2 regions of the Rossellomorea sp. NRS-1567 genome follow, and region 1 is predicted to be linked to the other one. Evidence: a T-box and tRNA genes for the amino acid it is inferred to sense, from the RefSeq annotation. Region 1 holds a T-box; the other holds one or more tRNA genes.
What was found. The T-box of region 1 lies ahead of ACIFOD_RS01640 (valine--tRNA ligase). A T-box ahead of a tRNA ligase gene usually reads a tRNA of that ligase, here a tRNA-Val.
Positions count from the first base shown of each region.

Region 2: it has a tRNA-Val gene. The T-box ahead of ACIFOD_RS01640 (valine--tRNA ligase) is inferred to sense a tRNA for this amino acid. The anticodon was not compared.

Region 1 covers NZ_JBITPL010000001.1:308,065-323,675, reverse strand. The annotation lists gene spoVID (stage VI sporulation protein D) at 1-189, shown strand, start outside; gene ysxE (spore coat protein YsxE) at 320-1,348, shown strand; gene ACIFOD_RS01645 (hypothetical protein) at 1,385-1,549, opposite strand; T-box leader at 1,739-1,965, shown strand; gene ACIFOD_RS01640 (valine--tRNA ligase) at 2,037-4,688, shown strand; gene ACIFOD_RS01635 (bifunctional folylpolyglutamate synthase/dihydrofolate synthase) at 4,831-6,138, shown strand; gene ACIFOD_RS01630 (sensor domain-containing diguanylate cyclase) at 6,248-7,960, shown strand; gene ACIFOD_RS01625 (vWA domain-containing protein) at 8,083-10,971, shown strand; gene ACIFOD_RS01620 (polymer-forming cytoskeletal protein) at 11,009-12,889, opposite strand; gene ACIFOD_RS01615 (PilW family protein) at 12,905-13,492, opposite strand; gene ACIFOD_RS01610 (type IV pilus modification PilV family protein) at 13,434-13,964, opposite strand; gene ACIFOD_RS01605 (hypothetical protein) at 14,079-15,305, shown strand; gene ACIFOD_RS01600 (PRC-barrel domain-containing protein) at 15,316-15,611, shown strand, end outside.
Region 2 covers NZ_JBITPL010000002.1:169,952-185,562, reverse strand. The annotation lists gene ACIFOD_RS02590 (GNAT family N-acetyltransferase) at 113-535, opposite strand; gene ACIFOD_RS02585 (YjcG family protein) at 539-1,057, opposite strand; gene ACIFOD_RS02580 (alpha/beta hydrolase) at 1,228-1,953, opposite strand; gene ACIFOD_RS02575 (phosphatidylglycerophosphatase A family protein) at 2,078-2,659, shown strand; gene ACIFOD_RS02570 (TAXI family TRAP transporter solute-binding subunit) at 2,980-3,972, shown strand; gene ACIFOD_RS02565 (DUF1850 domain-containing protein) at 4,094-4,612, shown strand; gene ACIFOD_RS02560 (TRAP transporter permease) at 4,599-6,584, shown strand; gene ACIFOD_RS02555 (hypothetical protein) at 6,643-6,867, opposite strand; tRNA gene ACIFOD_RS02550 (tRNA-Val) at 7,018-7,089, shown strand; gene ACIFOD_RS02545 (hypothetical protein) at 7,269-7,442, opposite strand; gene ACIFOD_RS02540 (cold-shock protein) at 7,785-7,985, shown strand; gene ACIFOD_RS02535 (hypothetical protein) at 8,147-8,272, opposite strand; gene ACIFOD_RS02530 (3-hydroxyacyl-CoA dehydrogenase) at 8,456-9,223, shown strand; gene ACIFOD_RS02525 (acyl-CoA dehydrogenase family protein) at 9,338-10,483, shown strand; gene ACIFOD_RS02520 (thiolase family protein) at 10,498-11,652, shown strand; gene ACIFOD_RS02515 (nucleotide pyrophosphohydrolase) at 11,746-12,036, shown strand; gene ACIFOD_RS02510 (MurR/RpiR family transcriptional regulator) at 12,083-12,940, opposite strand; gene gndA (NADP-dependent phosphogluconate dehydrogenase) at 13,106-14,518, shown strand; gene ACIFOD_RS02500 (hypothetical protein) at 14,567-14,743, opposite strand; gene ACIFOD_RS02495 (SurA N-terminal domain-containing protein) at 14,868-15,611, opposite strand, start outside.

The DNA.
Region 1 (15,611 bases):
GAAGAGGAAAAGGGTGCAACATTGAGGGTATGCATTGTTCAAGAAGGAGAAACCCTGGATTATATCGCAGAAAAGTATGATCTAACCATTCCTCAGCTATTGAGGGTCAATCAACTTGAAGCCAATCAAGACGTCTATGTAGGGCAGGTTCTATATATCCCGAAAAGCGAGTATGTCTTCAAGGGTTAAAGGAATAGAGCAAAGTCGCTCCCATCTGAGAAGAGCGCAATTGCAATATAGAAGGAACTACGGGGCTGACACCAAATTCATTGGAGTTAGTCCGTTTTTTTTAGAAAAGTAATCTTAGAAGGTGAGAGGTATGGTACAAACGCTGGAGGGATTAAAGCCTGTCTTACAACCTTATGGTGTCGAACCCCATTTTGTTGAGAATTACGGGAAGATTTCCAAAGTATTCTCCAATAAAGGGACGCTTGCCGTGAAGCAGCTCCCCGCCCAAACTGGAGTGGATTTTGTCAGGAATGTACAAATGTTGTTTCAAAGGGGCTATAACCGGATTGTTCCGATCTATCCGACATTGGATGGGCGCTATGCGGTGTGGAATGATGGGCAATTATACTATGTCATGCCCTGGCTATTGAACCTGGAAAGGGAAGATCAATTTGAAAAGCATCAGAAAATGTTCCGGGAATTGGCAAGACTTCATACTCTCTCCTCTCAGGAAGTAAAGATTGATAAAGAAGAGAGAGAATCTCATTACGAGCAGCTGACTTCCAGGTGGGATAAAGAACAGCAGTTTCTCGATGAGTATGTGGAAGCATGTGAAAGGACAACGTATATGTCTCCTTTTCAATTCCATTATTGCATGTACTATAAGGACGCTTCCCAAGCACTGAAATTTTCACGGAAAATGCTGGATGAATGGTATGAGGAAACGAAGGAGCTTGAGAAGGTCAGAACCGTCATTACACATGGTAAGGTATCGACGGAGCATTTTTTATTCGACGAAAGAGGCTTGGGGTATTTTCATAACTTTGAGAACTCAAAGATGGCCTCACCCTTCCATGACCTGCTGCCGTTTTTGTCCAGAACTTTGAAAACCTATCCTAAGTATTATGAGGAATGCATCGAGTGGCTCACCACGTATTTTCAGCATTTTACCGTGCGTAATGAAGAGCGGCTCCTGTTCATGAGTTATTTAGCTTACCCAAGCTCAGTCATCGCCGTGGTGGAAAAATATTTTCATACACCGAAGGATAAGCGGAATGAACGGAAATCTCTTAAGAAGCTGCAACGTCATTACTGGCTTCTGAAAAACACGGAATACGTGGTCATGCGTTTAGATGAAATGGAAAAAAAGAAGCAGGAGCAGGCGGCCGAGGCAGAATAAAAAAAGGACTGGCGAAGTCCACCTTTCGTCAGTCCATTAAATCCAATCGAAATAAATGGCAAGGCCTATACCGATAAAAAGAGTTAAAAGAAGGACATCAAAAGTGGTTGGAAGCAAAATGGTCCGGACCCCTTGAAAGATTGTAAAAGGTATGATGAATTGTTTACATATTAACCGGGCGTTTCCCATCCATTTCTGCATGGTATATTGATTGATTTTTTTCATATTCGTCCACTCACTTTCCTGGGTGTATTCACTACTTTATCTTATGAATACAGAATTAAATGGTGCCTATGTATAGGCGAAATGAATATTTTTCGATGAAATTGCCGATAATGATTGACGAAAGTTTATCTTTTCCTATACTATAATGAGTAAATAAATAATAACTGAAAAGCAATGAACAGGAAGAGTACATTGATCCTTACTTTCAGAGAGGAAAATCGTTAGCTGAGAGATTTTCTACGTTAAGACAATGGAAGGTCGCCTGAAGAGCTGTTTCTATGAAATTCAGTAGTAGAAGCCGGTTAAAAGCCGTTATAATCGTCGAGAGTTCAGGAGGCTTATTTCTCCTGAGAAAAAAGGTGGTACCGCGAATGGAATCCTTCGTCCTTTTCATAGGACGGGGGATTTTTTTATTTTTTTTAGAAAAGTGTATGAATTCAGCACTAATATAGGAGGAAAACAAATGGAAACTCAAGATCAGCAATTATCCATGCCAACAAAATATGATCCAAATGCCATTGAGCAAGGCAGATACAAATGGTGGCTGGAAGGTAAATATTTCGAAGCCAAAAACGATAAGGAGAAGGAGCCGTACACAATCGTCATTCCTCCTCCGAACGTAACGGGGAAACTTCATCTTGGTCATGCTTGGGACACGACCCTGCAAGATATCCTGACAAGAATGAAGCGTATGCAGGGTTATGATGTATTATGGCTTCCGGGTATGGACCATGCAGGGATTGCGACACAGGCGAAAGTGGATGAAAAACTTCGCAATCAAGGGATTTCACGCTATGACTTAGGCCGTGAAAAGTTCGTAGAAGAAACGTGGAAGTGGAAAGAAGAATATGCCGAACATATCCGTCAGCAATGGTCTAAGGTTGGATTAGGCCTGGATTATAGCCGTGAGCGTTTCACGCTGGACGAGGGCTTATCGGAAGCGGTACAAAAGGTATTTATCGACCTTTATAACAAAGACTTAATCTACCGTGGTGAATACATCATCAACTGGGATCCGGCAACGAAAACGGCCCTTTCAGACATTGAGGTCATTCATCAGGATGTACAAGGTGCATTCTATCATATGAAATATCCGCTGGCAGATGGAAGTGGTCTCATTGAAATTGCCACAACCCGTCCGGAAACGATGCTTGGAGATACGGCCGTTGCGGTTCACCCGGAAGATGATCGCTACAAGCATTTAATCGGCAAAACCGTTACCCTTCCTATCGTTGGACGTGAAATTCCGATTGTAGGTGATGACTACGTTGATATGGAATTCGGTTCAGGTGCAGTGAAAATCACACCTGCCCATGACCCGAATGATTTCGAAATCGGAAACCGTCACAATTTAGAACGTGTTCTAGTCATGAACGAAGACGGGACGATGAATAACAAGGCGGATAAATACCAAGGCATGGATCGTTTCCAATGTCGTAAGGAAATCGTGAAGGACCTTCAAGAAGCAGGAGTTCTGTTCAAGATTGAAGAGCATATGCACTCAGTCGGTCACTCCGAAAGAAGTGGAGCGGTGGTTGAGCCTTATCTTTCGACTCAGTGGTTCGTTAAGATGGATCCTCTGGCAGAGGAAGCGGTTAAACTTCAGCAGGATGAGAACAAGGTCAACTTTGTACCTGATCGCTTTGAAACGTCTTACCTGCGCTGGATGGAAAACACGCGTGACTGGTGTATTTCCCGTCAGCTTTGGTGGGGACATCGCATCCCGGCCTGGTATCATAAAGAAACAGGCGAAATCTATGTAAACAACGAAGCACCGGAAGACATTGAGAACTGGACCCAGGAAGAGGATGTACTGGATACATGGTTCAGTTCAGCTCTATGGCCGTTTTCAACAATGGGCTGGCCTGATCTGGATGCAGAAGACTTTAAACGATATTATCCAACGAATACACTCGTGACCGGCTACGATATCATCGGTTTCTGGGTATCGCGCATGATCTTCCAAGGACTGGAGTTCACAGGAGAACGTCCATTTAAAGACGTACTGATTCATGGACTGGTTCGGGATGCAGATGGTCGCAAGATGAGTAAGTCATTAGGTAATGGTGTAGATCCGATGGATGTCATCGAAAAGTATGGTGCCGATTCACTTCGCTACTTCCTATCTACAGGCAGCTCACCGGGGCAGGATTTACGTTTCTCCTTTGAGAAAGTAGAATCTGTTTGGAACTTTGCGAATAAGATTTGGAATGCATCCCGTTTCGCCTTAATGAATATGGATGGTATGACATACGACGAGATCGATTTATCAGGTGAAAAATCCGTTGCGGATAAATGGATCCTTACCCGTTTAAATGAAACGATCGAAACCGTGACACGATTAGCCGATCGTTATGAATTTGGTGAAGTGGGACGCGTTCTTTACAACTTCATCTGGGATGACTTCTGTGATTGGTATATCGAGATGGCGAAATTGCCTCTATATGGCGAGGACGAAGCTGCTAAGAAAACGACCCGTTCGATTCTGGCCTATGTACTCGACAACACAATGAGACTACTACACCCATTCATGCCGTTTATTACCGAGGAAATATGGCAGAACTTGCCGCATCAAGGCGAATCCATTACGGTAGCTGCATGGCCGACGGTTCAAGATGAATTGACAGACCAAGGGGCAGCAGAAGAGATGAAGCTGCTCGTTGATATCATTCGTGCGGTACGTAATGTCCGTGCAGAGGTAAACACTCCGATGAGCAAGCAAATCAACTTGATGCTGAAGGCAAAAGATGCACATACCTTAACGATCATCGACAAGAACAAAGCATATATTGAAAAATTCTGTAATCCAGAGAAGCTGGAAATGGGTACAGATTTAGTTACACCGGATAAAGCGATGACAGCGGTTGTAACAGGTGTAGACTTATTCCTTCCATTAGAAGGATTAATCAACATCGAAGAAGAAATTGCCCGTCTTCAAAAAGAACTGGAGAAATGGACGAAAGAAGTTTCCCGGGTTCAAGGCAAATTAAACAACGAAAAATTTGTGAGCAAGGCGCCTCAAAATGTAGTAGATGAGGAAAAAGCAAAAGAAAAAGATTATTTAGAGAAACAAGCGACGGTGAAAGCAAGAATCGAAGAGCTTAAATCACTATAATCTTTTGAACAGAGGATAAGAAGAGGGCTTTAGAATCGGGTCTGATTGTTAAGGTTGAGGGGATGCAAGAAGGTTTTCTCTCCGGCAATCTGCCCCGACCTGAGCCCTCTTTCTAATGAAACCTTAAGGGGAGTGATTGAAATTGTTAACCTATGAAAAGGCCGTTGGATGGATACACTCAAGACTCAGACTTGGAATCAAGCCGGGTCTGGAGAGAATGCAGTACTTGTTAGAGAAGCTTGGGAATCCTCATGAAAAGCTCCAAACCGTTCATATCGGGGGAACAAACGGAAAGGGATCCACTGTAACGTATTTGAGAAATATATTACAGGAATCAGGGTATTCAGTAGGCACCTTTACTTCACCATATTTTGAACGGTTTAATGAGAGGATCAGCATCAATGGAGAACCTGTTTCTGATGAAGATTTAACTCTTCTCGTGGAAAAAATTAAGCCCATTGCCGAAAGCATGGAGCTTTCTGAATGGGGAACACCCTCTGAATTCGAAGTCATAACAGCCATGAGCTTTTATTACTTTGCCGAAATGCATCCTGTCGATCTCGTCCTTTATGAGGTAGGGCTTGGAGGAAGACTTGATTCGACGAATGTCATCACACCGATGGTTTCAGTCATAACGAGCATCGGTTTGGATCATATGCAATTTCTGGGAAGCAGATTAGAAGACATAGCCTTTGAAAAAGCCGGGATCATCAAACGTTCCGTTCCTGTCATATCAGGGGTTCACCAGAAAGAAGCAGCTGAAGTGATAAGAAAGAAAGCGCTAGAAATGGGTAGTGATGTGTTTGAACTTGGCGTGGATTTTTCGGTGGAACGTCAAGCCTTACTCGAAAAAGGGGAGAGATTCCAATACACGTCTCCTGTTCAAAATGAAACATATGAGCTTTCCATGATCGGTGCACACCAAATCAATAATGCAGCAATTGCCATTAAAGTGATAGAGCTCCTTAGTGAAAAGCATAAAATAGCAAGTCCCCATATTAAAGCGGGACTAAAGAAGGCATCATGGCCAGGAAGAATGGAAGCTTTATCATACAATCCCGGGATTTATATTGACGGGGCCCATAATCCTGAAGGGGTACAAGCCTTGGTGAAAACCATAAACGATCGCTTTATCAATAAAAGGGTAACGGTTCTTTTTTCGGCACTACACGACAAAGAATTAAAACCGATGATCACGACATTGGAAGAAGCGGTGGAGGCAATTGGATTCACGACCTTTGATTTTCCCCGAGTGGCGTCAGTTGAAGAGCTTTATAAACTATCTTCCCATCCCGATAAGATGAAAGTTCACCAATGGAGAGACTACCTTCCTGAAAAAGTACAAGGCATGAAAGAAGAAGATATCCTGTTAATAACAGGTTCACTTTACTTTTTATCCGAGGTTAAACCATATCTGCTGGACCACCTGGAAAATTACAGAAAAAAGTAAGTGACTTTATTGGAATGCTTTGATAAAATATTCTTAAACTTGTGACTATTTAACTAGTATAGTATGATCGAACTATATTAAATTAATTGTGGACCTATGGGGGATAGATATGACGTTATCAGTAAAAAAGAAGCTGTACATATTGCTGACCTGGCTGGCCGTTGTACCTGCTGGTTTGTATATGACCTATCAATACTATCCTCCTGAGAATATTGCAGGAAATGAGTTAGAGCTATTAACATTGGTGGCTTTCGCTACTTTTATCCCGCTTATGCCCATTGTGATAAATGGTGCGACCATCTTCTTCATCCAGTGGGTTACCCTAGTAGGGTTTATAAAGTATGGTTTATTTGTTGAGATCATCCTCATGCAGTTCTCTATTATTCCATTACTCATACGGCTTCAATTGACCAAAAATGATTGGCATAGAATCCCCTTGAATTCTGTCATGTTCTATATCGTTTCATTAGTCAGCGGTCTGGTCTATTTTTTATTCGGTGGAGAAGTCGGTTTAAGAGATATCAGTCAATTAATCCTTCCTATATTGAGTTATCAAATCGTATCGATCATGGTCAACCAGATACTGCTTCTGCTCTATCAACACTATCTGGTGAATAGTGATGTTCGCTTTTACAGCAAGGACTTTGTATGGGATTTTACGGCAAACATGATCATGTTCCCACTTTCTTTATCTCTCTATTATTTAACGTTTGAACTGGGAGCCTTCGCTTCTTTATTGATTGGTATCCCTTTTGTGAGCTTATCGATCATCTTGAAGATGTATAACTCTTCTGAAAAGATCAATGAATACCTTCAAAAAGCGGGTGAAATCGGTCACCAGTTAACGGAAAGCCTTAAAGTGAATGAAGTGCTTGATATATTCATCGAGAAGATCATTGAGACCTTGCCGGTTGAATATGCCTATATCCTTGATTGCAAGGAAGAAGAACTTGTCCTGTTAAGACGGGTTGAAAATGGAGAAATGAAGTCCAATAACCTGTGTCCATTAAAGAAAAGCCAGGGGATCAGCGGTGTAGTATGGGAAACAGGGAAGTCCGTCCTCTATACTTCACGATCAGAATGGACCGGGATCGCTGAAGGGTACATGCCTGATGGAGTGGAAAGCGTTCTGTGCGTACCCATTGTAAGAAGTCAAAAGGTACGGGGGATCCTTCTATTGGCTTCTTCCAAAAAGAAAGCCTATGAAAAATATCAATTGATGATCGTCGATATTTTATGCTCCTATTTCGGGGTGGCCATCGCCAATGCAAGACATCATGAACGAACGAAGAAAAACAGTGAGAGATGTGCCCTGACAGGACTTTACAATTACCGCTATTTTGAAGATCTCCTGTCCCTGGAATTCAGTCATCTCGATGTCGGGAAAAGGAAAAGTCTATCCCTCATCATGCTCGACCTTGATCATTTCAAGGTCATTAACGATAACTATGGTCACCAGAGCGGTAACGAAATCCTGATTGAACTAGCAGACCGCCTTCGTACCCTTATTGATACCAGGGGAACGGTTGCCAGGTATGGAGGGGAGGAGTTTGTCATCCTTCTTCCTGATACAAAACGGGATGAAGCTCTCATCCTGGCAGAGCATGTCAGGGGTGAGATAGCCAACAAACCCTTCACCATCCATGATAGCCTCGATGAATCCAACAAACAGATGATGGTCCGGATCACCGCAAGCATCGGAGTTTCAACCGCACCTGAAGATGCAGAAGATACCCTGGCACTCATCCGCCATGCGGACCGCGCGCTTTATACGGGTGCAAAGCAGGCAGGGCGGAATCGGGTGGCTCAGTATGTGAAATAGTTAAAAGGGTGTCTATTCGACAATAGACATCTTTTTTCTTTATTTTGAGTATTAAGTCCTATTATAATAGTTTGAAGATTGATATAATAAAAGCATTATAGGATAACCAAATGAGGGATATTATGAGAAATCAGGGAAAGATTCCACTGCTATTACTTTTCATCCTTTTTCTGGCATTTATTTTTAATTCGACATACACCTATGCCAAGGGAACTTCAGATTTAAGAGTAGACTTCAATGTTACCCCGTCCCAAGAAGTAATTGTTAAACCGGTGGATGGTAATGCCAAAGCATCATTAGACTTTCATATCAATCCAATAGGAGAGGTGAAAGAAACGAATCGACCTCCTATAGACGTCGTTTTTGTCTTTGATAAGTCAGGGTCGATGAATAGCACCAGGGATAAAATGCAAAATGCAAAGGATGGGCTGACCAATGCCGTACAATTCTTTGAGAAAAACAAACAAAGTAATGATCGATTCTCTCTTATTACGTTTTCTTCAGATATAGAAACGATACTTCCATTAAGTAATGACCTCGATGCCATTAAAACTTCCATGTTACATACCACCGCTTATGGAGGCACCAATTATACAGACCCCTTGCGTGCAGCGAAGAATATGCTGAAAGATTCCAAGAATGAAAAGTACATTGTCTTCTTAACCGATGGACAACCGATGATTGCGACGTCGATTGAAAAAGTAGGTTACAAAGACTGTAAAAATAAATCTTGTAATAAATACGAATTTATTGAAGAGGAACAGCTAGTGAAGTTCGATTATCAAGATAGATATAATTACTACTATGATAAATGGCTTCATAGAATAGCTTCTATCGAAAATCGCGATGTGAATTATTTATATGTTAATGATTTTTCTATCAACGGGAAGTCCATGAATTCAGGTTGGTATATAATGGATGAATTAGAGAAGTACAGCCAGTACGTTCAAGCTCTTATCAAACAAAAAGGCCTTGAAGTATCCAAGGAAATCTACAACGATAAAATCACCATGCATACCCTTGGTTATGGAGAAGGAGATCTGGACGATCGTTATCTCGAAATGCTGGCACAGCAAACGTCGGGTAGCTTCATCAAAGCCAGTGAAGGGAGCGTTTCCGATGCATTCGAAAAATTAGCCAACAAATTGAATTCAGTCAAATTGGATGGCGAAATTGTCGTACAGTTGCCGGAAAATGTGACAGTAGACCAAAATCAATACAAAGTGATGAATAATAAAGTTTATTTGCCATTTTCCACAGTATACGAAGTAGGGCAGGGGGTACCAACTCCTATTACAGTATCGCTTCCGGTGGAATTCTCCAATAAGGGATCCTATACGTTTAAGGATTTGAAAGTACAGTATAAAACGGCAGAAGAAACAGAATGGAGATCAAGTGATAAAAAGTCTGTGACGATTGAAGTGAAAGATGATGCACCTGCATCGGTCACAGGAAGGGTAGACTTAAATAAAATCAATCAAGACCTGTTCAATTTAATTGTTGAGGATGGAAAAGAAACAAATACTTTCACAGGACAGTTCAAACTGGAGTTTGGCGGGTTGGTAAATCCGAAAGCAAAAGGTGATTTAAGTGAGATTACTATATACCAGCCCTTACCAGAGGGTATCAGCGTTAAAGAAAGCCCTGATGTAACAATCCAGAATATCAATGGACAACAAGTTGCCATAATCAAGGTTAAACAAAAGATGAGCTTTGAAAACGGTGCGTTTACTAAACCTGCACTTGAGATACCTGTAACGATGAACGCCGTCTGGGCCATTAATAATGTGAAAATGCCACAAGCGAAAGTCTATTATATCGATTCACGATATGGGAACAAAGTGAGCAGTAATCTGAGCCCGAATAATAACGAAATCAGCGCGAAAGTAAGAACACGTCAATTGCAAAATGGAAGAGAATTTGCATTTGATGGTTATTCAAACGGTACGATCAAGAAGGTTAAAATACAGGGGCAAACGGAAAGTGTTGTAGCAACACTGGAAGCTGGAGTGGATAGTCGATACCCGATTATGCCTGTAAAATCATTGGAGAGTGAACCCACACAGCTTACTGTTACCTACAAAAATGGAGCAACCGCTGTTTTACCATTCGTTCCTGAATTAATAGTAAAAGACCCACTCACAGAAAATATTTTAGATGATGGTTCTTCTGTCTCGAATGAAGTGGAATTCTATCTCTCTAACGGTATTCCTGGAGGAAATGTTTCTTACCACTATCAACTTCTTAATGAAGAAGAAACAAACGGTGAATGGACAGAAATTGAATTGGAAGATACGAAAATCATTGATCGTTTCGGGAAGAATGAAATCCGGGTAAAAGCCGTTGGCGGTTTTGCAATAGAGGATTACATTATTGAAAGTACCATTTGGATCGAGAGTGACGAATTAATACGTGTACCTTCATTAATTGAATTATATGTTGGAGAAACCCAGTCATTCAATATCGATATCTTCCCGTTTGGAAAACCGAACAATAATTATAATGTGAGGGTTCTACAAGGTGATGATGGAATGATTAACTCCTCATACAGTCAAGTCAATTCCACCAAAGAGAACCGAATGACAGGATTATCTCCCGGCGAGGATCTAGTGGAAGTTGAAACCAAGAATGGGAAATACAAAAAAATGATCCGGGTCATTGTTAAGTCAAGGATTGTAAATCTGGAAAGCATGGACTTTACAAAATCGAAGTACACTTTATTGCTGGAAGGTAACGCATTAGATATACACTCTCATTTAGTATTCAATCCTGAAAATGCAACCAATAAAAACATAGAGAACGTTGTCGACACAGGTAACGATGTTGTGGACATCGTTCAAGAAAATGGAGTTTGGAAGGTTATACCTAAAAATACAGGGGTAACGACGATAACGGTTACTTCTGAAGAAGATCCTGATATAAAGGCGATTGCGATTTTCGAAGTCGTTGCAGGAGAAGATGAAACTGAAAACCCGGAGACCGGAGATGGGGATATCGATGGAAGATGGTGATATAAAGGGAGGTCCTTGATAATGGACCTCCCTTTTTTCATTCAACTATTATCTCATCACTGATTAATGAGAGGGCTTCAACCTTTGGTAAAGTATCCAGCTTTGAAAGAAGGACATCTTTGTTATAGTTTACGATGAATCTTGACAGTTTCTCTTGCTGATTTGAGGGGGAGATCTGATTTGCGTCATCGATATTGTCTACGTCCCCACGAACAGCATTCACTGTAAGGTTTCCTTTTGAAAAGACACCTCCGTTAACATAAAATAATGAACCAACTCCATAAAGGGTAGCGTCACTATCCGTGTAGAAAAAAGCTTGTAACGGCTTTATGCCCTCAGCTGGATCGGGCAACAAACGTAATTCATTTTTTTCCTTCTCCTGAGCATAATACTGAAATTCATTCATTCTTGTTAATAGTAACTCTCCTTTAGAGAGTAAAATTAATTCTCCAGTATTATTTGTGCCGTCTTCACTCTCTTTGCCGGTTATATTCAAGTTAGAAATACTTGTTTTTCCCCTTGCGTAAATGACGGAATCAAACTTGATTTCATCATTCTCACCGGATGGATCATTGGCATCACCCAGTATGGTTAAATTCCTCCCTGAAAATACATTTCCCGATATGACGGAAGTGGAATTTTGTGATTGAAAAGAGATATGATCAAAACTAACTATATTCTCCAGGAGCATTACGGGTGAATTTGCCTCTATGGATACTCTTCCTGCTGCCACGATATTATCAATGGTCATTTCTCTATCTAAATTAGAAATCGTCACATTCCCAGTCGAAATGATATTCCCGATATTCATTGGAGAACTTGAGATAATATTCACATCACCATCTACAAGCAGGTCCACCCCTGAATACTGTAGCCCTCTAATAGTAATGTTTCCACTCACTTTAACCTTCCCTTGGGAGTTTTCATCCAAAATCCCATCTTCAACAAGGGCAGGAGAGAAGGAATTTGAAGGAAAAGCAGTTCTGATTGAACTCATTAAATTTGTTTGGGAAATGTTATTTCTCATTGGTAGATCAAGAGATTCTAATACCTTGCTAACCTCTTCTTCGTACGTTTGATTAAATGAAATATCAGTAAATTGACTATCCTGTTTTACTTTGGGAGGTTCTATTAGCGGATAAAACTGATTTGAAGTTATCAGACTTTTCATATGTTCATAATTCGCTTTGTTGTAGCTTGTATACAAGTCCCCGATAACGGACGGGAATGGTGCTGGGTATGTTTTATCCTGTTTATTAGAAAGTTGGTAGTTGGCCTCTTCGCTTATGCCTAAAGAGTTAGCATAAATGTTACCGACCAGATGTGGAGATCCATTCAATTGAAGTTGTTCCCTTGAGCCTAGAGTATACTTAAGGAAACTTGGGACGGGCGATAAAATGACCCTTTTTCGAACGGTCTTTTCCACTTTCCCTTGTTCAGAAGAAGGGTTTTTTGTTTGAATCAGGATTTCATACACTCTCGTAAGATTGGTGCCAAGATAGTCCAGCTCAAAGGTTTTGAAATCAGGAGTGTTGGATTTCGTACAGTGGTCACCCAGTAGGTTCATTGCACTGGTCCCACTCACATCAATGATGGTGACACACTTTATTCTATCGATAGACTGATAGGATGGAAGAATGGAAGATTGAAAAAAGGCTGCTACTTTCGAATTTATATTCGCTGGTGTCAATGTACTGATTTCTAACTCCCTTGTGGGCTGCAATTGATAGACAAGCTTGGATGAAATTTCTTCTGCTGCCTTTAGCCCTTCATATGTAATGTCAATGTCGGTCTCTCTGACTTCAGTTCGTTTAGCTCCACCTATCGTCGAACTTATGATAGCCATACCGATTGTCACCATAACAAGAGATGTAATTAAAACGGTAAGTAAGGCATTTCCTCTTTGATTGGTTAACAAGCTGTTTTCTCCCTTCTAAAATCCGATGCTGCTCTCTAAATTAAGGGTTTTATCGAAATTAGGATGTGAAACTTTGTACGATAGCTGTATGATCGCTTCATTGCAAGGTTTAGAAGTGCAGGTGGAAGTGATGATGGATCCCGAAAAGTCAGAAGGTGTAGTTAATATTGCCCCGTCAAAGCTCCATTGTTTTTTCTCCCCAACTTGAACTAGTTGCAAGATTTGTTCATCATTCACAATCTCTTCTTCCTCTACCTGATAGAAGGATTTTCCTGAATAGGGCGCTACAGATAGTTCACTGCTGTTTATAAACTTTACACAAGTAGAAGAGGATGGCACGCATTCTTCAATTGTATCGAAAGGGTATGAATAAAGATTCTTCATTACCATTGCAGAAACATAATCTGCGTCTTCCCTCAATTGTGCATCGATCGAAACTTTCTCATAAACCTTATAGCCGGTAATCATTGCCCCGTATGTAACGGGTAACAGGATAGCCGATATGGATAGGGTAAGTAGTAACTCAACCAGGGTAATGCCTCTATTATCGGATATCTTCGCTTTTAACTTTTCCATCCACAGTCGTACTGTATTCTCTATCATTGATATTCCACCTAACTTCGATTGTAATGGGAATATAGTAATCTAATTCATCAGGGTTCGTGACTTCTCCGGAATAAATCTCAGTCTCATATTCTAACCCGTTTATATTTATATTTTTCTTGTCCGGACAGGAATCAATCATTTCTGATTCAGTAGAGAAGTTAGAGAAGGTATGATATTCATCCCCGCAAATGAATAATTTATAAAATTCATCTGTCGGATCTTTACTTCCTATATTCACTTCATAGAAGTAGTCCCTGATCTCAAGGAAGTTTTGTTTTTCCATAAACATTAAGACATTTCTGGCTACATTTACTCCCACTGTCTTCTTTTGATTGCCATTCGTATATGTACTGGATTGAAGGAAGAAATTCATGAAACTTAAAAGGACGATTCCCAGGATTGTAATTGAAACCAAAAGTTCAATTAAAGTGAAGCCTCTATTATTTTTAAATATTTTTATAAGTTTCAACCCAACACCCGCTTTCAAAATACCTAACTTTATTATACAATATCTAGTAGTCGAAACTTGTTAAAAAAAGTCTGATTTATAAGAAATATATCATAGGAAGGAGATGAATGTAAGATGATCTACCTATTTTCATTACTTGCACTTATTCTATTGCTACCTATTTTATATTTTATTCCGATAGGCATCAGCGTAAAAGGGAAACTACTAATTGCCGGTATTGCATTCGGTTTAACGCTCCTTGGATTAGTCGCATCAACCCAGTATCCAATTTGGATGATTGGAATCATGTTAATGGTTTTGCTAGGTCTTTCTTCTTATGTGATTGAACAACGATTCAGTGGTCTTTTAGTCCTGGCTACCGGCACTGAGGTGGATTTGGAAGAAGAACCTATGCAAATAGTCCATGAACATAAGGGATTAAAGGGTAATTTACATAATAAAAAGGATGAAACTGAAGCTGAGGAAGAAAAATTCGATTTGATTGAGGAAACTGTGAATTCCGTTCCGGTTGAAGAAGAAATAGCTCCAATTGAATTGGAGGAACTTTATGAAATCGAAGTAGACGTGGCAGAAGAAGATTTTGAAACAGATGGTTCTATAAAACAAGATGAACCATTACAAGCTGTCGATATCATAGAGGGATACCCTGCCGTTGAAACTGAGCCGAAAAAGGTCGATGATGATGAAAGTGAGTGGTTCATAGAAAATGCCGGTGAATACGAAGATAACGAAGCTAAAAAAGAAATAGAAGAAGGAAATGAGTCTTCTGATATCGTTTTAAGTGAGATTGAAAGATTAATAATTGATGAAACTGACGAGACCATTGAGAATGAAAATGAAGAAATGAAAGATGTAGTTGATGATCAACTGGAACCTGTAGAAGATTTAGAGGACTTACCGGGTTCTGAAGATGAATTGGAAGATGATTTTGTTGAAGGTGAGGACCCCGAAATATTTGAGGATACAGAGGATAGTATTGCTGAAGATATCAGTGAAGAAGACCTTCACGTACACGCACTTCCTAAAAGATCGAGGATCATGAGAGAGGTTATGAAAACCATGATTGAACAAATCACACTCTCGAAGAGCATTTTATCGTCCCACCAGATAGAAAACATGATTAAGCATTACTTACATCCAAGTTTACACGATCAAGATTACTATACATTTGCAAGAGTATTAATGGATCATTACATTTCAACAGAGCAATACGATGACTTACAAATGTTTACTGACGGGATTTCAAAGAGATTCAATGAGCATCCGTACATTAAAATGGACATTGAGCAAACAAATGAGTTTGCATGGGAAAAGTTAAACGAAATTAAATTGACAGAATAGGTGAGATGACATGAAAAAGAGTGCAGAAATGAAAGCTTTACCGATTATCAGTATATCCGATGGAAGTGAAATAGGGAGGGTCAAATCCCTTGTAATCAATCCGGAAAAGGGCTCAGTTGATTTTCTGACCATCGAGCATGAAGATTGGCAGGTCAGTGTGAAGGCGATCCCGTTTAAAAAGGTAGTTGGAATAGGGGAATATGCCGTCACCGTCGAAAATGAGAATGCCGTAATCGATTTAAATGAAATCCCGATTGCGAACCAGCTGGTGAATAAAAAAATTAAAATTAACGATACCCGCGTGAT
Region 2 (15,611 bases), on a different contig from region 1:
ACACTTCCCCATTATCGACGAGTTGATATTGTAATATACTTCTTTATATGGGAATTGATAAAGCAAAAAAGGAACAAGCAATGAAGCTGATCAGCTTCATTGCTTGTTCCTTTTAGATATCCTTCTTCATTGTTTTATGAGGGATTCCTGCGTCCAGGAATTCATCAGATGTAACTTTATAACCTAAGCCTTCATAAAAAGGGATGGCATATGTTTGGGCATTTAATTTTAATTGGGATAAGTGCTCCTGCTTCGCATATTTTTCAATGGCAAGCATGATTTCACGCCCAGCTCCTTTTCCCCTGACGGATTCTAAGACGCATATTCTTTCAACTTTCCCAAGTCCATCTAGAATTCGGAAACGGCCTGCACCTACAGCGTGTGTTTGGTCGTAAAGGACAAAGTGAGTGGAATCGTTTTCGAATTCATCGATTTCTTCTTCAAGAGGAACCTTTTGTTCTTCCACAAACACTGTCTTTCTTATGTTGAATACCTCTTGGATCTGATCTTCTGTTTTTGCAACTTCGACCTTCAACTCTTACTCTTCCTTTCCTAAACGGAAGGTTTCGTAAACTGTCCAAGAGCCGTTTTCCAATTGATACAACAAGTGGAATCGGTCAATGGTTTCTTCATGATCGATTCCCAGCATACGAAGGGATCCAAAAATATCCGAGTGCTCATCATTCGAAAGCTTTTGAGCGACAGTAATGTGAGGAACGAATGCGAATTCAGGTTCGTCACCCATGAAGTTTTGATTATGCATGTCATCGTGTAACCCTTGCAGTTCAGGAGTGGAGTTCACCTTGAAATAGATTACATTGTTCACAGGCTGAAAAGAACTTACTTTGTACACTTTTAAATTGAAGGGATCGTATTTCTTTGAAATAACATTTAATTTATCAGCTATATCCTTGATTTGATCATCATCTGCACTAAAGACATTCTTTAATGTCAAGTGTGGTGGAACCAATGCATAATGAGGATCATAACGTTTCCTATAAGAGTTTGCGATATCTTGCAGTTTTTTCGATGGGAAAATGACTATACCATAATTCATTTTCTTCAATCCTCCTCTATATAACTATCTTTGTATTATGTATAGTATAGCAAATTTTTCAAAAATTTAATATAGGGCGAACGGATAGGTTCTCCTTTTATCAAGTGATACCTGCAGCTCCCTGCATTCATTTAAAGAGAGGCAAGGGTGGTCCCTTGCCTGGTCGGGGTTTAGTTAAACATCATCTTCAAAGCACGTCTCAAATCGGGTTGCCAATGTTTCCACGTATGATCTCCGTCGAATTCATCGTAAAAGGAAGAGAATCCTTTTTGATCGAATGTCTCGTGGAGCTTACGGTTTGGCTTTAAGAAGTCTTTTACTTTGCCGTCCGTCGTTTTCACCTCTGTTTCCTGTTTACCAATGATATGGTAAATGCTTAACAATGGAGGTTGTGAGAAGTTTTCTACGGCTTCCAACACTTTCTCGTTGACGAAAGGTGACTGCAGGAGAACCTTGCCAAAGGTATTTGGGTATTTTAATGCAGTCATCAATGAGACAGTCGCTCCTAATGAATCACCAACGAGGGCACGTCCCATTCCCATATGATAAGTTGGGTAATGCTCGTCCAGATACGGGACCAATTCATGTGCTAAAAAGCGAATGTAAGCATCATTTTCTTCACCGTGTGGATGGTATTTTCTTCTCCGGTCTTCAACATCTTTATATGGGACTCCCACGATAATCATGTTTTCTATTTCCTTATTTCCGAGAAGTTCATCAGCCAGACGAGGGATTCTTCCAAGCTGGAAATAGTCCTTACCATCCTGGGTGATCAGTAGTGAATATTTATAGAGGGGAGAAAAAGTAGCTGGCAAATATACGAGCATCTTAATCTCTTCATTTAGTTCTTTACTAAAGAGGTTTAATTCGGTTACAGTTCCTCTTGCGGTTGTCATGACGATATCCTCCTATAATAAGTGTTAACGTTTACAGAAAGATTGTATCATATTCTCTTCGATAATTCTCTAAAGCGGATTGCAATACGAAAATTCAAAAGAATGGTATAATTCAGGTGAGTTAATGTACTGTTCAGAAAGGGGTATTACATTGAATAAACCTGTACATTCAAGGGATGTAACGAAAGCTGCACTACAGAGGCTGAAAGATAGAGGAGTATCTATAGAAGATATTGCTGAAATCGTCTATGAAATGCAGTATCCATATAATCATGAGTTAAATATGGAAGATTGTATCGACAGTGTGAAGAAAGTATTATTAAAAAGAGAGATTCAGCATGCGATACTTGTAGGGGTAGAACTGGATCAGCTTGCTGAAGAGAAGAAGCTTTCCGAACCACTTCAATCCATTGTAGAATCAGATGAAGGGTTGTTTGGAGTAGACGAGACCATTGCTCTAGGTGCAGCATTAGGATATGGGAGTATTGCTGTTACCACTTTTGGTCATCTTGATAAGAATAAAATCGGTATCATCCGTGACCTGGATACAAAGAACGGGAAGGGTGTACATACCTTTTTAGATGATATCGTGGCAAGTATTGCGGCAAATGCTTCTTCGAGAATTGCACATAGCCTACGGGACCGTGAAGAAAATATTTCAGAAGAAGATAAGATGAAATTCGAGGATGAGGAATTAATAGGCTAGATTACTTCCTGATATATAACAGAAGGACTGGAGAGGAATAATTCCTCTCCAGTCCTTTTTACTGTGGACAGACAAACATGCGTTGGGGTAGAAAATGGAGGGGAGAAATTTGAACGCTTTATACATTCAATATACATTTGTAAGATAATTGACATGGCAAGAACAAGCCGTACTATAGATTTCATTAAGAGTGTAATGGCTGTAGAATGGGTTTTTTATAAAAATTGTTAAAATTTTATGTATTTGATTTGACAAGATTGTTACAGACTGTGTTACAATTATTTCGTTAAAGTATAAAATTATATAGGGGGAATTAGAATATGAAAAAACGCAGTTTATTTCTAGGTACTGCACTACTTCTAGTTCTATCTGTCATTCTTGCTGCATGTGGCGGAGGATCAGGTGGAGGATCATCTGAGGGTGAAGGTAACAAAGAGGTTGACTTCATTGGGATTGCTACAGGTGGAACAGGGGGTACATATTACCCGTTAGGCGGAACATTCGCTAAGATCATTCAAGATGAAACAGGAATCAAATCATCGGCTTCTACTTCAGGGGCATCTGCTGAAAATATGGCGGCCATTAAAGATGGTAAAACTGAAATCGCTTTTACACAAACCGATATCGCATCTTATGCATCGGAAGGAACTGAAATGTTCAGCGATAATAAAGTAGAAAACGCAAGAGGAATTGCCACTCTATATCCTGAAACGATTCAAATCGTTACAACAAAGGATTCTGGTATCAAGTCCGTTGAAGATCTGAAAGGTAAAGTTGTTTCTGTCGGTGAAGCCGGATCTGGAACTTTACTGAACGCGAAACAAATCCTTGAGGTTCACGGAATTACGTTAGAGGATTTAGAAGCACGTAATCTATCATTCGATGATTCAACTACTGGTATCCAGGATGGTACAATCGATGCGGCGTTCATTACTTCAGGTACTCCTACAGGAGCGGTTGAAGGATTGGCTGCAACGCAAGATATCACAATCGTACCGGTTGAATCCGGTAAAATCAGTGAGCTGATCGAGAAATATCCATACTACTCTGAAGATGAAATTCCTTCAGGCACGTATAGTAAAGTCGATGAGGCAGTTACAACTGTTGCGGTTCGTGCAATGTTAGTAACAAATGCTGATATTTCCGAAGATGTAATCTATGATGTTACAAAAGCCATTTTTGAAAATACAGATGCAATCACTCATGCCAAAGGTGAGTTAATCAAGGCTGAAGATGGACTAAAGGGTATGGGGATTGAATTACATCCTGGTGCGAAGAAATACTTTGATGAAAAAGGCGTTTCAATGGAATAGATCCACACCATCAGATGGACGAAGGGATAGGCCGCGTAAAACGGTCTATTCTTTTGTTTTGGTATAGGCTAAAAAAAATGGTAAGTACAGCAGTAATAAATGGAATGGTGGGGACTTTGTTATGAAGAAAATTTCATTCATAGGAACAACTCTCATTATTCTTGTTCTTTTATACATCATCTTTATTCCCTTTCAAACATATCTGGTAATTGAACCGAGGAGTACTGAGGGTGATCCAGTCCTTTTCGCACTTCCTGAAGATCATACATTTTCGGTTCGTTACACTCATTCTATTCATCTCTCAGAAGTAGAAGAGTTTTATCGCCAATCTACAAATCAAATTCAACAAACAAAGCTGCTTTATGAGGATACTGCAATTGGTATGCCTGCAAATGCAGAAGGAAATGAAACCTTCGAGATGACAGAAGAAGGAAAATACTTGATTTCAAATATGAATAAAGTGTTTCCATACATTGATATTCGCATCGGACAAGTGGTAGCCAATCATCGTCTCGTATTGGATGGTAAAGACTATCCTTTAGCTGACTATTTCGATAAAGGGTCTGTCGTTCGGATGCATTTAAAGAAACAAACACTATATGATCAGTGGAAAGGAGTGACCGTTGTTGGGAAAAGATAAAGAATTCGAATCATTAACCTCTGAACAACAACAAGAATTATTAGAAAAATATGATCCTGAATCATCAACGAGAAAGCTGCACCATGGACTGTTTAAATGGGTGATCTTCTATGGTCTATTAGCATTTTCATTATTTCAATTAGTCGCATCAATCTTTCAATTTATCCCTAGACAATTATTGTTATCCATTCATTTAGGGTTTGCTTTGTCACTTGTCTTTCTTCTGTTTCCTGCCAGGAAAAAGAATCTGCGAAAAGATAAAGTGGCATGGTATGACGTCATCCTCTCTGTCATATCTGTAGGAATAGGTGCATACTGGCCGATTATGCAAGATGATATTGTGAGCAGAGTCGGCATCATGACATCACTTGATTTTTATGTTGGTTTTGCTGCGATGATCTTAGTATTGGAGGCAACCCGTCGTGCAGTCGGTTTACCCATTACGATTATCGCCTCTGCTTTCATTCTCTATATGTATTATGGTCGATTGATGCCTGGGTTCCTTGCACACAGGGGATATGATTGGGACGATATTGTTAAGACGATGTTCTTTACAAGTGAAGGGATTCTTGGAACACCACTATATGTTTCAGCAACCTTCATCTTCCTATTCTTATTATTCGGGGCATTCCTCGTTAAAACAGGCGTAGGGCAATATTTCAATGATTTAGCTGTGGCCATTGCTGGTAAACGCACTGGTGGTCCTGCTAAGGTTGCAATTTTCTCGAGTGCCCTGCAAGGAACGATCAGCGGGAGTTCCGTTGCGAACGTTGTAACATCTGGTTCCTTTACGATTCCAATGATGAAAAAGCTCGGCTATCGTAAAGAGTTTGCAGGTGGAGTAGAGGCAGCAGCCTCAACGGGTGGTCAGTTAATGCCGCCAATCATGGGAGCTGCAGCATTCTTAATGGTTGAATTCATAGGTGGAATCTCTTACTGGGATATCGCAAAGGCTGCCACCATTCCAGCTCTTTTGTATTTTACAGGAATTTGGATTATGACTCATTTTGAAGCGAAGCGAATCGGTCTTCGCGGTCTTTCAGAAGAAGAAATGCCTAATCGCAAAGAAGTTTTAAAGAAAATTTACTTATTAATGCCGATTCTTACGGTCATTATTTTATTAGTCAGCGGTATGAGTGTTATGCGTGCAGCCCTTTGGTCAATTGTTGCTACGATCGTGATTAGCGCGATTCGAAAAGAGACAAGGATTGGCTTTAAAGATGCTGTCGACGCACTCGTAGACGGTGCACGTACTGCGCTTTCCGTAGCTGTAGCAACTGCGGCTGCCGGGATGATTGTCGGCGTAGTGACGAAAACGGGATTAGGGCTGACGCTTGCGAATGGTTTAGTTGACCTTGCTGCCGATCTAACAAATTCATCAGAAGGTAAATTAATCCTGACCCTGGTATTTACGATGATAGCATCGATTGTATTAGGGATGGGATCACCTACAACGGCCAACTATGTAATTACGTCCACAATCGCGGCACCTGCGATCATCCTGTTAGGTGCACCTGAGTTAGCGGCTCACTTATTTGTCTTTTACTTTGGTATCATTGCAGACATTACGCCACCGGTGGCTCTTGCAGCATTTGCCGCCGCCGGGGTGTCGGGGGGAGAGCCGATACGGACAGGGGTCAATTCTGCTAAATTAGCGATTGCCGCCTTTATTATTCCGTATATGTTCGTCCTGTCTCCTGAGTTGCTGATGATTGATACAACCATTCCGAGACTATTATGGGTTGTCTTTACGGCAATAACCGGAATGATGGCCATAGGGGCAGGGATGATCGGGTATTGGTACAGAAGAGTGTTTGTGATTGAACGATTCCTTTGTGTTGCTGCCGGTTTATTGCTGATCTACCCGGAGGGAAGCACAGACATCATTGGTTTAGTATTATTTGCTATTATGCTCGCGTTACAATTCTTCATTAAAAGAGAAGACAAAACACCCAAAAAAGCAACAGCATAAACAAAAATGCGTGAGGCTGACCCTTTATCAGGTCGGCCTCACGTGTTTTAGTTTCCAACTAGGATATGGTTCGTTCCTTATCAGGAAGAAGAGGATAGGCGGCCAAAATATCATTTAGTCTGAATCTGCGGAACTCTTTTCGTAATAAGCAATAGGCGAGAATAATATCCCCGTCGATTTTTTTTACGATGATTTTTCTTTTCGTACATATGGACTCAGGATTCATATAGATGATTTCAATGGTGCGTTGGTCCATGAATGAGCGCTGTAATACCGTATTCATTTGTGAGCTCCTCTCCTGGAAGTGTACCCACAGTATATGCGAACGAATGTTCTTTTATGCATGAATTCCCAGATGGGGAATGTATAGAACAAAAAATGATTGACTTTTTTCTCATCATGATTATAATTTAATATATACCTTCCCCATTGCGACTTGTTAGCTCAGTGGGAGAGCACTTCCTTGACAGGGAAGGGGTCGTGGGTTCGAATCCCTCACAGGTCATACATAAAGAAAGCCTGCATCTTATTTAAAAGATGCAGGCTTTCTTCTTTTTATGTAGATCAATCTTTATAAATTATTCTAAACGGTCAGCGCCGTCTTGCCATTAAAAGTAAAAAGGACTCTATGGGAATTCACGTAAGAGTCCTTGCCAAGATCATATTATATATGATCACTTCTTTTTAGTTGACTTCTAATTCTTCCTCAAAATAAAATGTGCCAGGATGTTCTTTTACGATATATGAGAATCGCTTCATATTTTTTACGTATTGCCATTTCAATACTGTCACTGTTTCGCCAGTTTCCTTTATCGTAACCATTGCGCCATTACTAAAACGATTTTTTGTGGATTTCATTGGGCACTCCCTTTCATATTCTCTCATTATACCACAGTTTACCCTTCATTTTAGAGTCCCATTAGTGATAAATCTTGATAAATATAATGGTAGCGCTTTAACGGGCGTTAAGGTAATAATCATTAGTCATATCAAGAGACCATTTGTTGGGGGTTAGGTTTTGTCAGAGGTCTGACTTTCAAAACTTCTCCTTGAAGAACTTGCTTATTTGTTTTATTCCTGTTATTCTATAGAAGAATTATTTTTGTCCGGTATACGAGGGAAGAACAAGATTTGATTTTTCACCTGATATCGCAAGAATAGTAATACATTGTGTGTAAAGCACTTTAGGAGGCAACAAACATGGAAAATGGTAAAGTAAAATGGTTTAACGCAGAAAAAGGTTTCGGATTCATCGAAGTAGAAGGTGGAGACGACGTATTCGTACACTTCTCAGCGATCCAAGGTGAAGGTTTCAAATCTCTTGACGAAGGTCAAGAAGTATCTTTCGACGTTGAACAAGGTGCTCGTGGACCACAAGCAGCTAACGTACGTAAAGCATAATCTAACTTTACAACTCCAAAAACAGACTCATTCGTGAGTCTGTTTTTTTTTATGGAGATATTTAAGTAACCGGGGATAAATGAGAAAATTAATGGGCGTCTTTCCAATATATCCGAATTGAAACGGTCGCTATAAAAAGGAACCTTCACATAGTGTATAATTTATTTTCCTAAATCTTTCTTCGTCACTTCACTGCGAATATTGAGTTCTTTCGAGAATTCAGTATCGCTTTTTTTGTTGTTTGGGTATTTGTTTTTTCGTTCACGATTATCATTTTTATTTGTCATCTTTGTTTCCTCCTGTTTGTAAATGATTCTTACATTCATATTCTTAACAAGTGATGCTTCGTTATCCTTGGTAAGTAAGGGAAGGGAATTTTGAGTAGACAGAATTATAAAAATATTGTATCTTTTTTCTCCATACAACGCTAAAATTAACATATATGCTTTACATGAGTGGAGGACTTTATCGTGAAAATGAAAGAAATAGTCGCCGTAGTGACAGGTGGTGCATCCGGGCTGGGTGAAGCTACAGTAAGAAGGATTATTGATGAAGGCGGTAAGGCGTTTATATTGGATCTCAATGAAGAGAGAGCAGCTTCCTTGAAAGAGGAGTATGGAGATTCCATTGGCTTTTATAAAACAGACGTTACAAAGGAAAATCAGGTGTTAGAAGCCTTGGAGGGATCGATACAGGCTTTTGGCGGTTTTAATACAGTAGTGAATTGTGCAGGGATTGCTCCACCAGGGAAAGTGGTAGGAAGAAATGGGATTCACTCTCTCGATCGATTTTCCAAGGTAATTGAGATTAACTTAATTGGTACGTTCAATGTGATACGCTTGGCTGCAGAAAAGATGATGGGTAATACACCAAATGACCACGGAGAAAGAGGGGTCATCGTCAATACTGCTTCTGTTGCTGCATTTGATGGGCAGATCGGTCAGGCTGCTTATAGTGCATCTAAAGGTGGAGTGGTCGGGATGACTCTTCCGATTGCCAGGGAGCTTGCAAGGGATGGTATAAGAGTCATGACCATTGCTCCGGGATTATTTCATACCCCGATGTTTGACACACTTCCTGAAGAAGCAAGAAATTCACTTGGGAAGATGGTACCCTTTCCACCAAGGCTCGGTCATCCATCTGAATATGCTCAATTAGTGAAGAGTATACTCGAGAATCCAATGCTGAACGGTGAAACGATCCGGCTAGACGGTGCGATTAGAATGCAACCTAAGTAAGTGGTTGAAGCTTATGAAAGTGTTTGCTCAATAAATGAATGCATGTTCATTCATTATCCGTAAAATGAAAGCGCTTAATAAAAATACAACACTTTGTTAGGAGGGTGAGTACGTATGAAACATCATTATTTAACGGAGGATCATAGCATATTCAGGCAGGCACTTCGGAAATTTTTACAAAAAGAGGCTTATCCTTTTTATGATGAATGGGAGAAAAACAGGATGGTTCCAAGGGCCTTTTGGACGAAGATGGGAGAGCAGGGGTTTCTTTGTCCGGATCTTGACGAAGTGTACGGTGGGAGCGGGGTGGATTGGGGATTTTCCGTGATTATCAATGAAGAATTGGAACGGGTAGGCTCTGGTTTAATCGGGATAGGATTGCACAGTGACATTGTAGTCCCTTATATATCGGAGTATGGAAGTGAGGAACAGAAAAAAAAGTGGCTTCCCGCATGCACGAGTGGAAAAATGATTACGGCCATTGCCATGACGGAGCCTGGTACAGGATCTGATTTAGCCGGGATTAAAACGACGGCTAAGCTTGAGGGGGACCACTATGTTGTGAATGGTCAAAAGACCTTCATCACAAATGGGATTCAAGGTGATTTAGTGATTGTTGCATGTAAAACAGATACGACCATCAGCCCGCCTCACAAAGGGATCAGTTTGTTGGCCATCGAAAGGGATGCACCCGGATTCTCCAGGGGAAGGAAGCTTGATAAAGTTGGTTTGCACTGTCAGGATACAGCCGAGCTGATCTTTGAGGATTGCAAGGTGCCGAAAGATAATTTGATTGGTGAAGAGGGCAAAGGATTTCAATATCTGATGAATAAGCTCCAGCAAGAACGTCTTATCGTGGCGATTGCTGCTCAGACTGCTTCAGAAGAAATGTTTTCTCTTACGATGGATTATGTGAAAAGCCGTCAAGCGTTCGGAAGGGCGATTGGTGAATTTCAGAATACACAATTTAAGATGGCGGAAATGGCGACGGATATTGAGATGGGCAGGGTATTCCTCGATGGTTTGATCGCCGAACATATAGATGGGAAAGATGTCGTGACGAAGGTTTCCATGGCCAAATATAAATTGACTGAAATGGCAAGGCAAATCGCCACTGAATGCATGCAGCTTCATGGTGGATACGGCTACATGGAAGAGTATCAAATTGCGAGAAGATACAGGGATATTCCTGTTGCCAGTATATATGCAGGGACAAATGAGATCATGAAAGTGATCATAGCGAAGAATCTTGGATTATAGAAAGGAAGAGCAGGATGAGAGAGGTTGTTATCGTTGAAGGAATACGATCTGCGGTTGGCAGACGAAAGGGTTCGTTGAAAGATATGAGGCCAGATGATTTAGCAGGGGAAGTGCTGAAAGGGTTAGTGGAGAGAGCCGGGATTGACCCTGGGCTTATCGATGATGTCATATTAGGCTGTGTTACTCAATCAGGTGAGCAGGCTGGTGATATTGCCAGGGTGGCTGCATTGATTGCCGGTTTTCCAATCGAAGTACCTGGTACGACAATCGACCGACAATGCGGCTCGAGCCAGCAGGCTGTCCACTTTGCGTCACAAGCCATTCTTTCCGGCGACATGGATATCGTGATCGCTGGCGGGGTGGAGAATATGTCAAGAACGCCAATCGGTTCAAACTATCAGGGTGCTCCATTTAGTGAAAAGCTTAGGGGTCAACACGAAATCATCCACCAGGGTTTATCTGCAGAACGGATTGCTGAAGAGTACGGATTAAGTCGTGAAGATCTTGATCAGTTCGCGTATTCCAGTCATCAAAAGGCGTTAAAAGCTCAAGAGGCTGGTTATTTCGACCGGGAAATTTATGAGGTGACGGTTAACCTTCCGGATGGAACTGTATTTCCGTTTTCTAAAGACGAAGGACCAAGAAAGGAAACGTCGATGGATGTGCTTTCAAATTTAAAACCTGCATTTAAAGAAGATGGGATCATTCATGCAGGTAATGCAAGTCAAATTAGTGATGGGGCTGCCGCACTTCTTTTAATGACTCGTGAGAAGGCTGAAGAATTAGGGTTGAAGGCAAAATTCAAGGTTCATACCCGCGTGGTGGTCGGGTCTGATCCTACCCTCATGTTAACCGGACCTATACCTGCAACGAAGAAAGTCCTGGAGAAAGCAGGATTGTCATTGTCGGAAATTGATATTTTCGAAGTGAATGAAGCATTCGCACCTGTTGCCCTTGCCTGGTTAAAAGAGATAGGAGCCGACCCTTCCAGACTGAATCCAAACGGGGGGGCGATTGCCCTGGGGCATCCATTAGGCGCCAGCGGGGCACGCATCATGGTAAGCATGATGCATGAGCTGGAGCGTTCTGGAGGAAGATACGGCCTTCAAACGATGTGTGAAGGCCATGGGATGGCAAATGCAACAATCATTGAAAGACTGGATGCTTAAGCACAAGAAAGTCGGTTTTTCCTGTCTCAATCTTTGTGCCACCCGTGGTATAGTAAAGAAGTGGTAAGATGATAGGCAAATGGGAGAGACAAGATGAAACAACTGTATGAAAAAATCATTGAATTCAGGGATGAACGAAACTGGGATGCCAATCACAATGAAAAGGATCTGGCCATTTCCATTTCATTAGAGGCAAATGAACTCCTGGAAAATTTCCAATGGAAAACTAGCCGGGAAGCAGTGGAAGCGACCAATCAAAATATTAAAGAAGAAATGGCTGATGTCCTGATTTATTTAGTCCAGCTGGCTGATAAAATGGATATCGACTTAGAAGAAGAAGTGTATAAGAAGCTTGAAAAGAATGCCCTGAAGTATCCGAAGTAATGATGAGGGACGGACCTTAAGTAAAGGTCCGTCCCTTTATTTCTTACTATATTTTCTTAATGGAAATCGCGTCACGCATTTTCTGCAGGGAAGCTTTGGATAGATCTTTTCTTTTCATCATGGTGTTGACGTACAGGGCATCGACAATACTAAGCTGACTGATTCTTGAAGCAAGTGCTTCAGATCGATATTCGGTTTCTTGAGATACCGTAAAAAGAGGAATGTCGACCCCGTTGCTCAGAGGGGATTTGGCCAAGTGAGTAATGGCAATGGTCGTTACCCGATTTTTCTTGGCTACGTCCAACACTTCCAATAGATCTTTGTTCGATCCTGAATGAGAGATAAAGACAATCACATCTCTATCGGTCAATTGGGAAGCGGAGATCAGCTGCATATGAGGATCGTTGTACGCGGTAGTGGTCATGCCGGTTCTGAGGAACTTATGGTGAGCATCCATGGCAACAAACCCCGATCCACCCGTACCGTAAAATTCTATTCTTCCGGCACTTATCATCCCTTGAATAGCTTTCGTAAACATTTCTTCGTTCAGCATGCTTAAAGAATCCTCTAACGTCCTGATATTGGACCGGAACACTTTTTGGGCAATAACACCTTCAGAGTCCCCTTCATTGATTGTTTCATGAATATCTTCGATAGGGGTCACCAGGTCGGATGCAAGAGAAATCTTCATGGCCTGGTAGCCTTTAAAGCCCAATCGTTTACAGAATCGGAAGACTGTAGCATCTGCAACGTTCAATTCTTCTGCTACACCACTAATGGTAGAGTGGATAATTTTTTCTGGATTAGAAATAATAAAATCTGCAATCATCTTTTCTTTTTCACTGAATTGAGAGTAATGAGAACGGATACGAGGTAAACAATGCTGTACTTTTTCTTCTTTCATGCAGGGGAAACCTCCTCTAAGCGAAATCTTTATGAAAATAATTTTAACCTACTTCATGAAATAAAAAAATATTATTTCATAAAAATCCACCACGGAAAATTATTTTCATATTATAATAAATACGGTGGAAATATGATTACTCGAAGTGAAAGGATTGATAAATATATGACAAAACAACAAATAGGTGTTGCCGGTGTCGGAGTGATGGGGAAGAGTCTGGCTTTAAATTTCGAAAGCAGAGGCTACTCCGTTTCCATCTATGATGTGTCTGATGAAAAGGTAAGAGAAGTTCTTGAGGAGCATCCCGACAAGAAAATGGTGGGTACTCACGATGTAAAAGAGTTCGTGCAGTCATTAGAAACACCACGAAAAATATTGATTATGGTCCCAGCCGGTAATATTACCGATAAAGCGATTGAATCATTGCTTCCACATTTAGATCAGGGAGATATTCTGATTGATGGAGGAAACACATACTTTGAAGATACGATTCGCCGCAATAAGGAACTTGGTGAAAAAGGAATCAACTTCATCGGTGCAGGTGTTTCGGGCGGAGAAGAAGGTGCTTTATACGGTCCTGCTATCATGCCGAGCGGTCAGAAGGAAGCATACGATTTAGTCGAGCCTTTCCTGACAGCGATTGCGGCCAAGGTAAAAGGCGATGCGTGCAGTACATATATCGGTCCGGATGGATCAGGACATTATGTGAAAATGGTCCACAATGGGATTGAATACAGTGATATGCAGCTTATCTGTGAAGCGTATTATCTTATGAAAAATGTATTGGGTTTAAGCGCAACAGAGCTGCATGAGATATTCAAAGAATGGAACGCGGGGGAGCTTGACAGCTACCTGATTGAAATCACGGCGGATATTTTCACAAAGGTGGATGAAGAAACAGGAAAGCCCCTTGTTGACGTAATCCTGGATACAGCAGGGCAGAAAGGAACAGGGAAATGGACAAGTATTTCTGCACTGGAATTAGGTGTACCATTATCGATCATTACTGAATCTGTGTTTGCCCGTTTCATCTCTGCCATGAAGGAAGAAAGAGTGAAGGCAAGTAAAATCTTAAGAGGACCAAGAAATAAGGAGTTCTCCGGTAACAAAGAAGAGTTTATCGAAATGATTCGTAAAGCGCTATATCTAAGCAAGATTTGCTCATATGCACAGGGTTTCGCCCAGCTTCAATCTGCTTCGGACGAGTATAACTGGAACTTGAAGCCCGGCGAGATTTCCATGATCTTCAGAGGTGGATGCATCATTCGTGCAGGCTTCCTGGAAGATATCAAGAAAGCGTATGATCGTGAACCGGGATTAACGAATTTACTTCTTGATCCATATTTCAAGGAAATCGTTGAAAACTATCAGGAGGAAGCGAGAGAAGTGGTGGCTACAGCCATCAAATTAGGTATCCCTGTACCGGGTCTTGCGAGTGCTTTGGCCTATTATGACAGCTATCGCTCTGAGTCACTGCCTGCCAACCTTCTTCAAGCCCAACGTGATTATTTTGGAGCTCATACGTATCAGCGTGTGGATAAAGAAGGAACATTCCATACGGACTGGTTATCTAAATAAGAAGAAAGAAAGCCCTGTGGGAATCCCACAGGGCTTTTGATTAACGCATTATTCTTTGCTTGATGAGTCATCTTTCGTATGATGCTTATTTTTCTCGTCCCGCTGCTCTTTTTTTAAGTCATCGAGGGGAATTGGATCCACATTTTGCTCACTTTCATGCTGATCGAGAATGCCGTCATGATCTTTATTGATCTGCTCTGGATTGTCATTGGCTCTTTTCGTCATTATCTTTTCACCCTTCCTTACTGAGTCGTTGTTGTACCATACCCTTCGTGGGCAGAGAAAAACATCGGGGAATAGATTATAAGAAAGCCACCTACACAGATAGGTGGCTTTCTTTCATGGTGCATTAGATTTTTACATCAACTTTAGCATTTTTCTTTAAATCTTCTACATGCTGAACAAGTTTTTCTTGTTTTTTCTGTTGTTCTAATTGAGTCTTGATCTGAGGTTTCACTTCTTCAAATTTTGGTGCATCCTTTGATTCACCCTGACCTTGCTGACTTGCGTACTGATCGTAAAATTTCTTCATTTCATCTTCAGAGACTTCTTCTACTTTGATTTCTTTTTCAACGTAGTTAGTGTATTTGATGTTTTCGGCGATTTGCGTTTTTAACTCGTCCATCGTGAATCCGGCTTTCTTCATTGCGTCTTCAAACTTCTTTTCATCACCGTACTGCTTTTTAACTTCTTCCAGTTGTTTATTGATTTCATCCTCTGATGCTTTGTAGCCTTTTTCATCGGCCTGCTGCATAAGGAGTGTTTGTCCAACCAGGCTATCAATCGTTTGTTCTTTTATTTTCTTTGCTGCATCTTTACTTGTTGGGTCTTGCCCCATCTGTTGATACTGCATTTGTGATTGAGTCAATACGTTATTGAAATCTTCACCTTTTATTTTTTCGTCATTTACAATGGCAACGATCTTATCTTTTTCAACCTTCTGTTTATCCATTTTCTTTTGCATTTCTTCCATTTGCTTCGCTTGCTCTTCTTGAGCCTTTCCATCGCTTTTTTCTTCTGTTTTCGCTTTATCGTCAGCTTGTTTTTGGCTCTCCTCGTTCGAACCGCAAGCGGCTAGTCCAATCGCTAATAA